DNA from 3 places in the Clostridium sardiniense genome. Region 1 is predicted to be linked to each of the others. Evidence: riboswitches for the same ligand, from Rfam matches in the RefSeq annotation. Region 1 holds a riboswitch; each other region holds the start of a gene.

Region 1 (5,455 bases):
AATATAAGTAAGTCCACCTTTTGAGCAAGTACACGTGCTAAAAGAACCCTTTGCTTCTCTCCTCCTGATAGATTAGAAAAACTTCTTTCATAATATTCTAACATATTTACCTTTTCTAATGAATCTTTAACAATTTTATAGTCCTCAGATGAATCTCCCTCTAAAAAATTCTTATGAGGTGTCCTTCCCATAAGTACTATATCTTTAACCTTTATATCAAAGGATATATTATTAAATTGCCCTAACACTCCAAGTTCTTTTGCTACATTTTTAGGAGATATTTTTGATAAGTCTTCACCATTAAGATACATAGCTCCTGATTTCGGTTTATATATTCTATAAATAGTCTTTAATAAAGTTGACTTACCACTTCCATTAGGCCCTATAATCCCAACAAAATATCCTTTTTCTATATTAATGGATACATCTTTAACTATATCCCTTCCACCTAATTCTACATTTAAATTTTCTGTATTTAACTTCATAAAGACTACCTCTCTCCAAAAGTATAAGTACGTTTTATCATTATATACATAAAGAATGGTGCACCTATTATAGCTGTTATTATCCCTATAGGCATCTCCATATTCTTTAATATAATTCTAGCCAAAACATCAGCCCATACTAAAAATATTGCCCCAATTAGCATAGCTACAGGTAAATTTATCTTATGATTAGTTCCAACTAAGCTTCTTGTAATATGTGGTATCACAAGTCCAATAAATCCAATAATACCACAACTAGCAACTAAGACACCTGTAATAATAGACACTACAACAAGATAAATCTTTCTATACTTATGAAGGTCTATTCCAAGTGTTATAGAAGCTTCATCTCCTAAAAGCATTGTATTCATTACTCTAAATTGAGTTATAAAAAATAATGTACCAAGAGCTACTACTAAGAATGGTATTAAAAGATTTTCCCACTTAGCACCTGTTAAACTTCCCATAGTCCATTCTGTAGCTATACGTACCGCTCCATTATCATTAGTCATATATATCATTAGACTAGAAAATGCTGTACATATAAGATTAACTACTATTCCAGATAAAATCAGCTTAACTGGGGTAATCCTTCCACCTATACTTGAAAGCCTAAATACCATAATTGATGCAATCAAAGCTCCCAAAAATGCAGAAAATGCTACTGAAAAATAGTTACTTGATATAGTTGTCACGCTTGAAGCCATAAGCATAGCAAATGTAGCACCAAGTGTTCCCCCTGATGATATTCCAAGTATATATGGATCTGCCAATGGATTTTGAACAGTTCCTTGCATAACAACTCCACATAATGCAAGTCCCATACCAACAATTACACCAAGTAATACTCTTGGTAATCTTATCTGCCATACAATATCAATCAAAGATGAATCTACACCACTTTCTAAACCATGAATGCCTAAAACTTTATGCGTGATTATTGTATAAACATCTCCAGCAGGTATTTTAACAGATCCAATAGAGACTGATAATATTATAGTTACTAAAAGCAAAAAAACTAAGCCTATTAATATTACAAAATTCTTTTTAAACAAATTCACTTTAAACCATCTCTCACTCATCTATTTGTAAAGTTCAGGATATAATTCTTTAGAGTATTGTTCTATAGCATCAACTACTCTTACTCCACCTGCCCATGTTTCTGCAAGACCTGTTACAACTATGTTATTATCTTTAACTGCAGTTACATTTTTAAGTGCTTTATTATCAGTAAATACTTTTGCAAGCTCTTTACTGTTACTCTCTTTTCCATCTCCAGAATGGATGTATATAATAGCATCTGGATTTGCTGCTACTATTCCTTCTGTACTAATAGTTCCTGACTTATCTTCAATATTAACTGCTCCAGCTTTTTCTACCATATCGCTAACTAAATCATTTTTTCCATATACTCTAAATTGTCCTTCTTTACTCTCTTCTAGTATTAAAACTTTCTTTTTATCCTTTAATTTAGATGTTTTATCCTCTATAGTTTTTAATCTATCTTTTAAATTCTTTACATACTCATTTGTCTTATCTTGAATATTGAATATTAATCCTATATCATTTATATCTTTATATAGATTATCTACAGTAAAGTTTCCAACAGTTTTTACTGTATTTCTTTGAACAAGAGTATTAACTCCTCTATCCTGCCATTCCTTAACATCTCCTAGTTCTTTAGGTGCAAATACACTCTTCCATCCAAATATTAAATCTGGTTTAAGTGATAAAACTTGCTCTTTTGTAGGGTATTTGTCTGATAAAACCTTTACTTTACTATACTGATCTTTTAATCTACCTAATATTGGATTATCAAGATAACAAGTTCCAACTAATTTATCACCTAATCCTAAATCAAGCATAAGTTCAGTAGCTGTTTGATTTGTAGTTACAACTCTCTCTGGTGCTTTATCAAAAGTTTCTTTTATTTCATTTCCTGCAAAGTCATATGTTGTTATCGTTACTGGATAATGTGAATCTCCATTACTTTTATCTTCTGAGGTACTACTATTCCCCTTTGCCTCCTCCTTCTTATTGCTTCCTCCACAAGCCACTAATGACATTGTTAAAGTTAAAGCCATAAGTATTACTATTAGCTTTTTTAATCCCTTATTCTTCATTTGATCTCTTCCTTCCATACCTTAAGCTTTTATATTTATTTTAATTAAAAAAACTCTTTAACTACTCATAGTTAAAGAGTCATAGTATACAAATAAAAAATACTTAGTATAAAAAATGACCTCTCTCTATACTCCGTAGAGATACTTCAAAGATAGGCAGGTCTTCTGACTTAAGTATCATCATTTTCTAAAAAGCCTTCCCATAATTACATAGTGGCATAAAATTTAGAAAACTACTCTATTACAGCGGCGGGACCGTGTGGGATTCTCACCCATTACTTCCCTTTTAATCGATGTATATATCTTAACTATATACTCGAACCTATCTTTTATTATTTTAGAGTATTTCTATGTCAAAACTACTCTAATTTTATATTATTTTGTCAATCTTTGATTTATGTTAACATAGTTTTAATATTAATGTCAATGTACATACTTGCTATATTTACTGTATCTATATTTGCTATATTTTATATACATAAAAATATTCCTATAATCACTTGTCCTTCTTACCGAATTTTCCATAAAAAAGTAATCCCAAAATATCTGATATACGTCCAAAAACACTTCCAAGAATTAATGATATTATAACCGCACTCCAATTACCTCCAGTTCCAAAAGTACTACAAGCACCTAAAAACGCCCCTGGTATAAATTCTAAAGGTCTTGTCTTTGCTTGAATACACATTACAAATGAAAAAAATCCTGTAAGTATATATGACCAAATTGAACCTTCAAGATAACTTGATCCAAGTATTATGCACATTGCCCAAACTACACCTGAAATATTTGCAAAAATAGATTTTTTAAGTCCTACAAATTTGCCACCTGATGCAAAATAACTTGTAAATCCTATAAATCCAACCCATGTTATAAGCCCCAAAGCATCACTAACAAAAGCCCAAACACCAGACAATACACCTACACTTATGGCTACTGCCGTCATTACATCCATGATATTCCTCCTAAGTTTATAAAATTATAAGTTCAAATAAATAATATTTATTATAATCAAATATACATTCAAAATTATATCATATTTTTTATAATTCAATTAAATTTTTAGAGAAATAATCTTTTAAAACAGGACCTAGACTTAAGTCTAGGTCCTAACAAGTTCATATATTACTTTCTCATTTCAATTAATATAAAATGTGAATCTGTCTTTGATTTTATAGATATATCTTCTTCAATGATTTCCATAGCATCTTTTTCATTCACTTTAATATTATTTATTATAGAATTTCCTTCTATTTGTACAAGATATACTTGTCTTCCAGCTTCAACTTTAAATTCTATCTCTTTTCCTTCTTCTAAAAATAAAGTATACATATTAACATCTTGATTTATTTTTATAGCAGCCTTACCTTCCATAGATGATACCATGTGTAAAAACTTATTTTTTCTATCATCAAAATTAAATTCAAAATCTCCATACTGTGGTTTTAATCCTTGCTTATCTGGAATTATCCATATTTGAAGCAGTCTTAACATCTCATCTGATAAATTATGTTCACTGTGATAAACTCCTGTTCCAGCACTCATATATTGCATATTACCTCTTGATAGAGTTCTCTTATTCCCCATACTATCTCCATGAGTTAATTCTCCTGATACTATATAAGTTACAATCTCCATATTTTCATGTGGATGTGTATCAAAACCTTTTCCAGCTTCTATTAGGTCATCATTTAATACTCTAAGTGGTCCAAAATGCATATTATCTATATTAAAATATTCTGCAAAAGAAAAGTGAAATGAACTTTTAAGCCATCCTAAATTACTTTTCCCCATATTTTTATTCTCTAAATGCCTAATCATAATAATCTCTCCTTCTATAATTATATTTATCACTAATTAGTGATAAATGTATAAAAAAATTTATAGTTTTCTAATCTTACTTAATGTCTTTATTAATTGTTCCTTCTCTTCTTCATCTAATACACTAAATATATTCTTTATGTTTTCAAAGTGCTTTGGAAGAATACTCTCTATTATCTCTCTACCTTTCTCTGTTAGACTTATTAAAACTGCTCTACTATCTTCAGGATCTTTTAGTTTTTTAACAAAACCTTCCTTTTCTAGATTTTTAATTATAACAGTTATATTACCTGATGTAGTAAGTATACTGTCTATTATTTGGCATATCTTAAGGTCTCCTTTGCTATATAGAACTTCTAAAACTGCAAATTGTGATGCAGTTAATCCAGAAGGTCTTATAGTTTCATATGATAATTTATCTACCTTTTGATCAGCCCTACTTAGTGCAATTAAACTTGCTAAACTTAACCTTGTTTCTTTATCTCTTACAAATTTATTATCCATGATTAAAATTTATCACTAATTAGTGATATTGTCAAATATAATTTTAAAATAAGGTATTAATAGACTCTCTATTAATACCTTATTTCACATTATAATATTTTTTTATTTTCCCATAAATTCAGCGTATTGAGGTGTTGGCATTCCAAAACCTCCTGCGATCCCCATAAGATCTCCTGTTATAAATGATGAATCATCACTAGCAAAGAATACAACTGCCTTAGCTATATCATCTGGTTTACCCACTCTATTAAGCGGTACATGTCTTACAAATGAAGCTCTAAACTCCTCAGTCATATTTTCTAAAGCAGCTTTAGTTCCAATAAGGCCTGGCAATATAGCATTACACCTTACATTTTGCTTAGCATATTGTGTTGCTATATTTTGTGTTAATGAATTTATAGCAGCTTTTGATACACAATAAGCCATTCTAGATAGATCTGGAACTACAGAACCTATTGATGATATATTGATTATACTTCCTCCACCATTTTTAATCATATGTGGAACAGCTGCCTTACATGG
Region 2 (5,455 bases), on a different contig from region 1:
CGTCGATATCATCTCCACCATCTTTTATAATTGAACATGCTACAAAATCTTTTCCTCTTTTTATTTCATTTATCTCTAAATCAAGTACTATACCTTTTGGAGTATCAATTTTTATAGATTTAATTTCTTCATTATTAAATAACATGTAAGTTGCAGCTTTTGCAGCAGCTGATGCACAAGAACCTGTTGTATAACCACACCTTAACTTCTTTCCGTCGCTTTCAACATACAAATCAAGCATTTTTATATCTTACCTTTCATAAAGCATGTACATAAGAGCATTAATAATTGCAGTTGCAACAGTACTTCCACCTTTTCTTCCTTTAACTCTTATATAAGGTATCCCTAAAGTTTCTAGACCTTCTTTACTTTCAGCTGCTCCAACAAATCCTACTGGAACTGCAATTATAAGCTTTGGTTTTGCATTTCCACTCTCTATAAGCTCCCTTAATTTAAAAAGTGCTGTCGGTGCATTACCAAATACAAATATATCAACACCTTCACTAGAAGCTAATTCCACTCCAGCCATTGAACGTGTTATTCCTCTTTCTTTTGATAATTTATGTACTTCATCTAAATTAACATAGCATATTCCTTCTGAATTTAGTGCATTTAAAGCTCTCTTATTTATTCCTGATAAAATCATGTTAGTATCAGTATACAATTTAGCTCCATTTTTAAATATTTCTTTAGCAGCATATATTGCACCTTCACTTATTTCTAATAAGTTTTTATACTCAAAATCAGCGGTTGTATGTATAACTCTTTTTACTACAAGTAACTCTTCATCAGTGAAGTTATGTTCTCCAAGTTCACTACCTATAATTTCAAAACTTTTTTTTTCTATTCCCATTGGATCTTTTATATAGTTCATAATTCCTGTTAGAGAATCTATGTATCCTCTAACATTCACCTACTTTCTAAAATAAATTTTATTTTTCATAATTAATTATTTCTTTTAAGAAATTAATATTTCCTAAAAAATTAATATGAGGATACCCAGCTATAGTATTATTTTTCTTATACCCACATACCCATTCACTTTTATTTCCTAAATAATTCTCTTTGCTTATATTATATACTGTCTCTTCTTCTAAATTAACTTTTGATTTATGAAATTCATGACAATTAATTGTGTATAAATTTCCATTGTTATGTAGAGTTAGCTTGGAGTATCCAAATCTTTGAAGTCTCTTTGTCATCTCAGTATTTCCTTTAAAGAATCCTACCATCTTAGTCTCATCTATGCTTTCAGTAAGATACATAAGCCCTCCACATTCAGCAAAACATCTAAGTCCATTATCAAGTGCATCTTTTATACTTTTTCTCATAGACTTATTTTTTGAAAGTTCTTCTTTAAAAATTTCTGGATATCCACCCCCTAAGTATAGAAAATCTAGACCTTTAGGAAGTTCTTTATCATTTAAAGGACTAAAGTATACAACATCTCCAATACTTTTTAATAACTCTATATTCTCTTCATAATAAAAATTAAATGCCTTATCTAACGCAATACCTATTTTTATATTTTTATTTTTTAAGTTGTATTCTATACTTTTTGCTTTATATTCTTTAAATTCATCTATGAGACCTTCAAGGTCTACATAATTCTCTAATAACGAACTTGCATAATCTATTTTTTCTTTAAGGTTTGATACTTCAACACTTTGAACTAATCCAAGATGCCTACTTTTTAAATTTAAATTTTCATCCTTTGGTATATATCCAAATACCTTTACATCACAGTTTTTTTCTATAGCAGATTTTAGCATAGTGTAATAGCTAGTACTTATAGAATTTAAAACTACCCCAATAATATTTGCTTTCTTAAAATCTTTTAATCCATTTATTTCGGCACATAAAGTAACACTTTGAGCTCCTGGAGTAATTACAAGTAAAATTGGCATGTCATTAAGTTCTTTTGAAACATGATATGTTGATCCAAAAGTATCTATTCCCTTACCATCATAAAGACCCATGACCCCTTCAATTACTCCTAAATCTCCATTTCCTCTTGAATAAGTATCCTTCATGCCATCTTTACCCATTAGAAATATATCTAAGTTTCTTGAAGGTTTCTTAGTTATAAATTTATGAAAGGCGCTATCTATATAATCAGGCCCAACTTTAAATCCTTGTACCTCAAACCCTTTTCTCATTAAAGAATTCATTAAAGCTAAAGTAAAGGTAGTTTTACCACCGCCACTTCTATTAGAGGCAATAATTAAAGATTTCATATACCTTCCTCCTTATTTATCTCTTGCTTATTTTCTTAATTTCTTAGTTTCCCCACATCCTAAATATGTATCATTTTTCATATCATCTATATGATCTATATATATTTTTCTAAAAGCTTCCACTTCTCCTAGCCCATGTACATGCGCTTCTACTTCAAGCCCTTTACTTTCTAGTATTGTCTTCCATGAATCCTCTTCATCTGATGCCATATCATTCTTAACATGATCCCCTGCAACAACCATTAGCGGTACTAATTTCACCTTTTTTATATTATTTCTTTCAATTCTCTTTAATACGCTATCTAAAGTTGGGTAGCCTTCTACAGTTCCAACAAATGCTCTTTCATGTCCTTCATCATATAGCATTGTTTGAAGAGCGCCATAAACAGCATTAGAATAATGGGCACTACCATGTCCAAATAAAACTACAGCTTCTTCTTCATCACATTCTAATAATTCTTTTATGCTTTCTATGAATATTGTATAATCATTTGGAAGTTCTTCTTCTCCTTGATAGAAAAATATTGGTCTTCCAAATTTCATAGTATCGAAATGCTTTTCAAATCTAACTACATTTCCCTTTACATAATCATATTCCTCTCCAGGTATCATGTGAATAGGTTGAACTAAAACTTCATTGTATCCTAAATCTTTTAATTTCTCTAAAACTATCTCTGGTGTGTCAACTTCTATGTTATGGACTCTTTTTAACTTATTTATTATCATATGAGATGTAAAACATCTAAATATATCATATCCTTTAAATTTATCTTTTATTTCTGTTTCGATCTTTTCAATTGAATTTTCTAATGCATCTAAATAACTCGTTCCAAAACTAACTACTAATATTGCCTTTTTCATAATTCACCTCTAAAAATTTCTTGTTTTATCTAAATAATGGGAATAATTAAAAAAGCACTTCTATCCCTAAGGATAAAAGTGCTTTATATACACAAAAAAACAAGATAGGATTAAAAAAATCCATCAAAATTTTATCTATTGTACTTCCCTCCGAAGAATAGCTAACAAATTTTAGGCAGGTTTCCTGACTTAAGGGTCATCCTTGCTTAATCCTTCCCAATATATATTAGTGGTTTCTTTTAAGCTCGTCTCCTTTTACAGTAGCGGGGGCTGTAATGGAATTTCACCATTTTCCCTTTTAATAATTTTAAAAAATTATTCACCTAAAACTAAATTATTTAATTTTACTATTTCTTATTTTTTAATTATATATTATATCTGTTTTTTATTCAATAAATATATTTTCTAATTCTTAGCTAAAAGTTCTAAGCTTTCTCCTTTATCCTTCTCATTTTTATCTTTTAATAAAAATGAAGCAAAAAAACCTATTAGAAGAAGTACTGCGGCTATAAAGAAAGCATAATTAAATCCATGAACTAACGCCATAGCATTATCATTTAAATTTGTTACTCCCTGTATTCCGTCTAAATAATTATTTTTCTTTGTTGTCATCAAGCTAACAAATAAAGATGATCCCATAGCAGCCGCTATTTGTTGAAGAGTATTTATAACAGCTGTTCCATGAGGATATTGTATTGGCTTTAGTTGATTTAAACTATTTGTCTGCGATGAAGTCATAACAAGTGGCATGCCAATATTAAGTATGCATAACAATATAATTACATTTGTACAACTTGTATTTATATTAACTCTTGATAATAAATAAAATGAAACTGTCAAAATAATAAATCCAAAAGCAACTAATTTTTTCGCACCAAATTTATCATATAAATGTCCTGTTATTATAGATACAAAGGCGTTTATTAAGCCAGCTGGTAATATAGCTAATCCAACTTGGAATGGTGACATATTATATAATCCTTCTAAATACATCGGCATAACAACTAATGTTTCAAATAGAGTCATCATAGACACCATAACAAATATTACACCAAGTCCATATGTTGAAGATTTAAATACTCTTAAATCAAGCATTGGCTCTTCTAATTTAAACTGTCTTAATGAGAATAAGATTAATGATAGAATTCCTATTAAGAAAAATACTAATGTCTTACTAAAATTATTATTTCCTAAAGTACTAAAGCCTACTATAATTCCTCCAAAGCCTAATGTTGATAAAATTATTGATATTACATCTATTTTAGGTTTTGTTATTTCTGTAACTTTTTCTAAATATCTATATCCAAGTATAATTGCTAATATTGCTAATGGAATTTCCACGATAAATAAATATCTCCATGATAATTTTTGAATTATAATACCTGATAAAGTAGGCGCTATTGACGGTGCAAATAATATTACAAAAAGTCCAAGTCCAACAGCTGCGCCACGTTTTTCTGGTGGATTTATAACAACTATTGTATTCATCATTATTGGTACAAACATTCCTGTTCCAGATGCTTGTATTAATCTACCTAAAAGTAATATTGTAAAGTTTGGTGCTGTAGCCGCTATTATAGTTCCTAATAAAAACAATGACATTGCTACTATATACAGTTGCTTTAAAGTAAATCTTTGAATTAAAAAAGCAGTAACTGGAACTAATATCCCTATAACTAAAAGATATCCTGTACTTAACCATTGAACAGTTTGTGCACTTATATTAAACTCTTCCATAAGTTTTGGAAGTGCTACATTTATTATTGTCTCATTCAACAAGGCCATGAACCCTCCAAATAGTAATACTGCCATAACCTTAAATATTTTTTCTTTTGATTGCATTTTCTAAACCTCTTTCTTTAATTAGACCAGTCTATATAATTTTTCCAAAAAAATATTATTAAATAAAATATATAAAGATTATTATAATCTTAAAAAGTTTTATAATAATCTTTATTCTAATAGAATTTTATTTTATATAGCTATTTATAATCATCTTTATTTTATCAGCAACAAGTAAAAGTGAACTATTATCTTTTTTAGTAAGAGACATTACTATTGCTCCCTCTATCATTATCTGTATTATTCTACTTATTTCTTTTGAATCATTTTCTGATATTCCAAGTTCTAATAATCTTTTATAATATAAAGATTCCCATTCTAAAAATGTATCCATACAAGCTTCTCTAAGAATTTCATTGGTCTGTGAAGCTTCTAATGCCAAAAGACTAACTGTTACTCCTTTGACTACTTCTTCTCTATCTACTATATCAGCTACATTTAAGATAACTTTTTGTATGCCTTCAATAGGGTTATTACTTAAATAAAGATTTTCTTTAATCTCTTCTTTTATATTG
Region 3 (5,455 bases), on a different contig from region 1:
AATAACTATTCATCATCTCATATATTGATAATAAACATTTATGTATAATTAATCCATATAATATTTTCTAAATTATTTATAAGTATATAAATAAAAAAAGTGTCCCAGGAAATATCCTAGAACACAATACTATTTATTTTCATCTCTCCAAGCCTTTATAGCTTCTCTTGCACCTGAAATTGTAACAGGAATATCTTTAAAGCCAAAGCCATCCTTCTCTTTTAATATCTCCATTAAGTGACCAATACGTGGAAGCCTTAACTTAACACTTCTAATGGCCTTCTTTTCATTAAACACTTCCTTTGGAGTACCTTGTAAAACTACTTTTCCTTCATTTATAACATATACATTATCACAAAAAAGTGGAACTATATCTATATCATGAGTTGATATAATTATTGATATACCAAGAGCTTTTTGAGTCTCTTTTAAAAGATTCATTATCTCACTAACTCCAACTGGATCAAGCCCTGCTGTTGGTTCATCTAATATAAGAACATCCGGTTCCATAACTAATACTCCAGCAATTGCTACACGTTTCTTTTGGCCAAAACTTAAACAGTGAGTTGGTTTATCTTTTAGATGCTCTATCCCAGTCCTTTTAATTGCATTATCCACACGTCTTCTAATCTCATCTTCTGGAAGCTTCATATTAACTGCTCCAAAAGAAACATCTTGATACACGCTAGCTGAAAATAACTGACTATCTGGATCTTGAAATACAACTCCAACAGATTGTCTAAGCTTTATAAGCCCTTTTCTTGAGTAATCTATAGGACTTCCATTAAATAAAACTCTTCCTTTAGTAGGTTTTACTATTCCATTTAAGTGATGAAATAAAGTTGATTTACCTGCTCCATTTCCACCTAATATAGCTGTTACCTCACCTTTTTTTATCTCCATGTCAATCCCATTTAATGCATTAGTTCCATCAGGATATTTGTAATGAAGACCCTCTAATTTAATTATATTTTCATACATTTTTATCTTCTCCTCCTATGTCTTCTAATACTTTAACATTAATGCAATCACTAGCAAAATCACATTTATAACTATTGCTGCAATATATATCTTTCCACTCTTTTTATATGGTTCTTGGAGTACAGTAAGCTCTCCATCATATCCTCTTGATTCTAATGATATGTATAGATCATTTGCCCTTTTAAAGGAACGAATAAAAAGTGTAGATGCAAGTGCACCTAAAGAACGATATCCTGATCTTAAATTCACATACCCAAGTCTTGAGTTTTGAGCCGTAAACATAGTATTTGCTGTATCTAGAAGTATAAAAATAAACTTATATACAAGTCCCATCATTTCTATCATAAGCTTTGGTACTTTAAGCTTTTCAAGTACTGAAAGTATATCAACCATTGGTGTACTTAATGATAAAAAGTACAGACATGATACTGAACCTAAAACTTTAAAGAACAGTCCTAAAGCCTTATATAATCCATACTTTGACACCCCTATAAATGTATTAAACATATGTACTGAAAATAAAAACATATTAGGATCTTTAGAAAAATTAACAGTTATAGTAAGTACTCCAATAATTAAAAATGCCATTGGTACTAATAAAAGCTTAAAATAAACTTTTTTAGGAGTGCCACTAAATTTTAGTGTGGCAACTCCCATAATTAAAAATACAGCTATTGATACTGGTAGCCTGTCTGCAAAAAGACAAACTATTAGAGTAAGTATTGCAAATACAAACTTCTCCATTGGGTTTATCTTTTTTAGTTTTGATGAATAGGCATACTTATCAATATTTATCATTTATTTTCTCCATCTAATCTCTTTCTTTTTCCCTTAAAGTATCCAAGACCAAATCCTATAACTCCAGCACCAATTGCAGCTTGAAGTGCAAATAATAAACTTTCTATTTCTCCACTTTTAGGCTCAAATATTGGAGCAAACCAAGGTTCATAGTCCTTATCTATTTGAGTTATAGCAGCTTCTGCTGCATCATCTGATCCACCAAACTCTCCATCTTTTGCAATGAAAAATGGAACTATTGCAAGTGCTACAACTATTAATATAAGTATAATATTAGTCTTTAGACTGCTTGTCTTTTCTTTCTTTTCTACATTATTACTCAAATTAAATTCCCTCCTTTGATAGGATGTTAAGATCCATTAAATCTTCTTTATCATAAGCTGCTATTGCATTAAATATTACAACAGTTAATATACCTTCACTTATAGCTAGAGGTATTTGTGTTACTGCAAATATACCCATAAATTTAATTATAGACGCCATAGCACCACCTGCTTCTGATGGGAATGCAATTCCAAGTTGTATTGAAGTAGTCATATAGGTTGCTAAATCACCAAGTGCAGCTGCAAGGAATATTCCAAGCCATCTTGGTCCATTTAATTTTTTAACTAATTTATAAATTCCATATGATACAAATGGTCCAACTACCGCCATTGAGAATGTGTTTGCGCCAAGAGTTGTAAGTCCTCCATGTGCTAAAAGTATTGCTTGGAATAAAAGTACTATAAGCCCTAAAACAGTCATAGCAGTAGGTCCAAATAAGATTGCACCTAGACCTACACCAGTTGGATGTGAACAACTTCCAGTTACTGATGGTAATTTTAATGCAGATAAAACAAATGCAAATGCTCCTGCCATTGCAAGTAATATCTTAAGACGAGGGTTTGCACTTATTGTCTTCTTAATTGAGAATATACCGAAAATTACAAATGGAATAGTAAATGCTCCCCATTCTATACACCATTTTGGTTGAAGGAATCCTTCCATAATGTGCATAGCTGATGCCTTAGTTGGTATAAATAATATCATTAATGTGATACCAACAAAAAGTTGAATTCTTTTTGACATATTTGACATAATATAAATCCGCTCCTTAAATATAATAGATTATAAATTGTTAATACTGCTCTCTAAATTATCTTTTTTAAAGTCAGGACACTTTAAGTAAACCCAATAAAATTGCATATAAAAAAGCCTCTTGACACAAAATCAAGAGGCTCGATGAATTTCAAAAAACATAATTTATTCATAAGCAAAGCACCCCCTATATCCCGTAGAGTTTGTGATCTTTTAAAAATAGGCAGGTCTTCTGGCTCAAGTATCAACACCTATTGTAGCCTTCCCAGAGAATAATCCAGTGGCATAGTTTACAATAAGCTCCTCTATTACAGCGGCGGGACCGCGTGGGATTCAAACCCACTTCCCTTTTAATCTTCAAATATATTAATATTTGTTAAACCTATTTTCAAATTTTCAATTTTTCCTAAACTCATTGTACATTATTTAACAATCCTGTACAAGTTAAATACCCAAAAATTTCAGGTATTTATTTAATTTAAATATATTTTATACACAAAACTATCCCCAAGTATCATTTTTTTAATAACACTCAGGGATAATATTACAATATTTTATTCACAAACCTTACCAGGATTTAAAATATTCTTAGGGTCAAAAGTTAACTTGATTCCTCTCATGATACCAATTAATTCATCACTTAATGATTCATTTAAGTATCCTTTCTTAGCGAATCCAATTCCATGTTCTCCTGATACTTGTCCTTTTAATTCTTTTGCTCTGTCATACATGCATTGCATAACTTTTTGAAGTTTTTCATGCCAAGTCTTTTCATCTAATGCATCTCTTAATAGATAAATATGAAGATTACCATCTCCGGCATGTCCAAAACTCTTAATTCTAATATCATATTCTTTTTCTAATTTATGAGTGTACTTAACAAATTCAGCAACTCTATTTCTTGGTACAACTACGTCAACTTCATCCATTTCAGTAGTTGATGCCTTTATTGCTTCTAGGAATGCTCCTCTTGCAGACCAGATTGATTCTTGTCTTTCTTCTGTATCTGATATGAATGCATCTATAGCACCTTCTTTAAGGCATATATCTGCAACCTTTTCATAATCCTTTTCTATTTCTTCTCTTGAATTTCCATCAAAAGTTAAAAGTAAGTATGCATCTGAAGTGTGGTCTGGGAATTTCTTTCCTAGATATTCTTCTGCTGCAACTATTGCTTCTTTTTGCATAAACTCAATAGCTGTTGGTATTGCTTTTGATTTAATTATTTTAGGAACTGTTTCTATTGCAGTTTCTAAATTTTCAAAAGGAACAAGTAAGCTAATTGCCTTTTTAGGTAATGGTAATAGTTTAAGTGTAGCTTTTGTTATTATTGCTAAAGTACCTTCAGCACCTACAACTAAATCTTTAAGGCTATATCCTGAACTATTTTTAACAACCTTACCACCTAAATTCATTACATGTCCATTAGGTAATACAACTTCTAATCCTCTTACATAATCTCTAGTTACTCCGTACTTAACAGCTCTCATACCACCGGCATTTGTACTAATATTACCACCAATAGTAGCTGTTTTTTCTCCTGGATCTGGTGGGTAGAATAAATCATTTTCTTCTACAAACTTTGCAATTTCCATTAATAACACACCAGGTTCTACAGTTAGTGTTAAGTTTTCTTCATCAAGTTCTAGTATCTTATTCATACCACTTAAATCTAAAACTATTCCTTTGTGAAGTGCAACAGCTGCACCAACTAGTCCTGTTCCTGAACCTCTTGCAGTTACTGGGATATTGTGTTCATAAGCATACTTCATTATTTCTGATACTTCTTCTGTATTAGCAACCTTAACTACTATATCAGGAAGCTGTTTTATAGAACCTAATTCATCATGACTATAATCTTCATTTATGTTTTCTCCATAAAATACTCTATCCTCATCATTAATTATCTTTTCTATATCTTTTATAGTATTTTCTGAAACTTTGCTGTAACTCATGACTATTCCCCCTTATTTCCTTTTATTTCTTCTATTAATTTTGGAACTATTTCATATATATCTCCAACTATTCCGTAGTGAGATACTTTAAATATTGGAGCCTTTTCATCTTTATTTATTGAGAAGATATAATCTGAGTTATTCATACCTGCTGTAAATTGTACTGCCCCAGATACACCACAAGTTATTATAAGTTTTGGTCTTACTGTTCTACCACTTAATCCAACTTGCTTTTTAGCATCTTCCCATCCAGCTTCTATTAATGGTCTAGTTACTGCAAGTTCTCCACCTAATAGATCTGCAAGTTCTTTTATCATTTCCATATCTTTTTCTGATTTTACAGCTCTACCTGCAACTACTAATACCTCAGCTTCTGATATGCTATGTTCTTTTTCTTTAGCTACAACTTCTTTTACTTCTATATTAGAAGCTAATTTAGAAGAATCTATATCACAGATTGTTAATGTACCGCTACCCTCTTCATTTCTTTCAGGTGCTGACATTACTTTATATCTAACTGTTGCAAGTTGTGGTCTTGAATTTGGAGTGACTATTTGAGCCATTATATTACCACCAAATGCTGGTCTTATTTGTACTAAATCTGTATTATCTTTTATATCTAGTATTGTACAGTCTGCTGTTAA

The links. Region 1 has a riboswitch for cobalamin ahead of K5V21_RS14955 (ABC transporter substrate-binding protein). Riboswitches for the same ligand answer to the same signal wherever they lie in the genome.
Region 2: another riboswitch for cobalamin. It lies ahead of K5V21_RS05915 (sirohydrochlorin cobaltochelatase); the one in region 1 lies ahead of K5V21_RS14955 (ABC transporter substrate-binding protein).
Region 3: another riboswitch for cobalamin. It lies ahead of K5V21_RS07860 (energy-coupling factor ABC transporter permease); the one in region 1 lies ahead of K5V21_RS14955 (ABC transporter substrate-binding protein).

What each region holds. Positions count from the first base shown of each region.
Region 1 is NZ_JAIKTU010000013.1:34,889-40,343, forward strand. It holds gene K5V21_RS14945 (ABC transporter ATP-binding protein) at 1-485, opposite strand, end outside; gene K5V21_RS14950 (FecCD family ABC transporter permease) at 491-1,546, opposite strand; gene K5V21_RS14955 (ABC transporter substrate-binding protein) at 1,568-2,608, opposite strand; cobalamin riboswitch at 2,747-2,949, opposite strand; gene K5V21_RS14960 (DUF1097 domain-containing protein) at 3,105-3,563, opposite strand; gene K5V21_RS14965 (pirin family protein) at 3,734-4,429, opposite strand; gene K5V21_RS14970 (MarR family winged helix-turn-helix transcriptional regulator) at 4,490-4,933, opposite strand; gene hdhA (7alpha-hydroxysteroid dehydrogenase) at 5,036-5,455, opposite strand, start outside.
Region 2 is NZ_JAIKTU010000004.1:170,525-175,979, forward strand. It holds gene cbiD (cobalt-precorrin-5B (C(1))-methyltransferase CbiD) at 1-241, opposite strand, end outside; gene K5V21_RS05905 (precorrin-8X methylmutase) at 251-874, opposite strand; gene K5V21_RS05910 (cobyrinate a,c-diamide synthase) at 933-2,237, opposite strand; gene K5V21_RS05915 (sirohydrochlorin cobaltochelatase) at 2,265-3,098, opposite strand; cobalamin riboswitch at 3,256-3,440, opposite strand; gene K5V21_RS05920 (MDR family MFS transporter) at 3,504-4,940, opposite strand; gene K5V21_RS05925 (TetR/AcrR family transcriptional regulator) at 5,068-5,455, opposite strand, start outside.
Region 3 is NZ_JAIKTU010000005.1:231,735-237,189, forward strand. It holds gene K5V21_RS07845 (ATP-binding cassette domain-containing protein) at 130-981, opposite strand; gene cbiQ (cobalt ECF transporter T component CbiQ) at 1,006-1,779, opposite strand; gene K5V21_RS07855 (energy-coupling factor ABC transporter substrate-binding protein) at 1,776-2,102, opposite strand; gene K5V21_RS07860 (energy-coupling factor ABC transporter permease) at 2,104-2,847, opposite strand; cobalamin riboswitch at 3,062-3,257, opposite strand; gene K5V21_RS07865 (FAD-binding oxidoreductase) at 3,411-4,811, opposite strand; gene K5V21_RS07870 (electron transfer flavoprotein subunit alpha) at 4,814-5,455, opposite strand, start outside.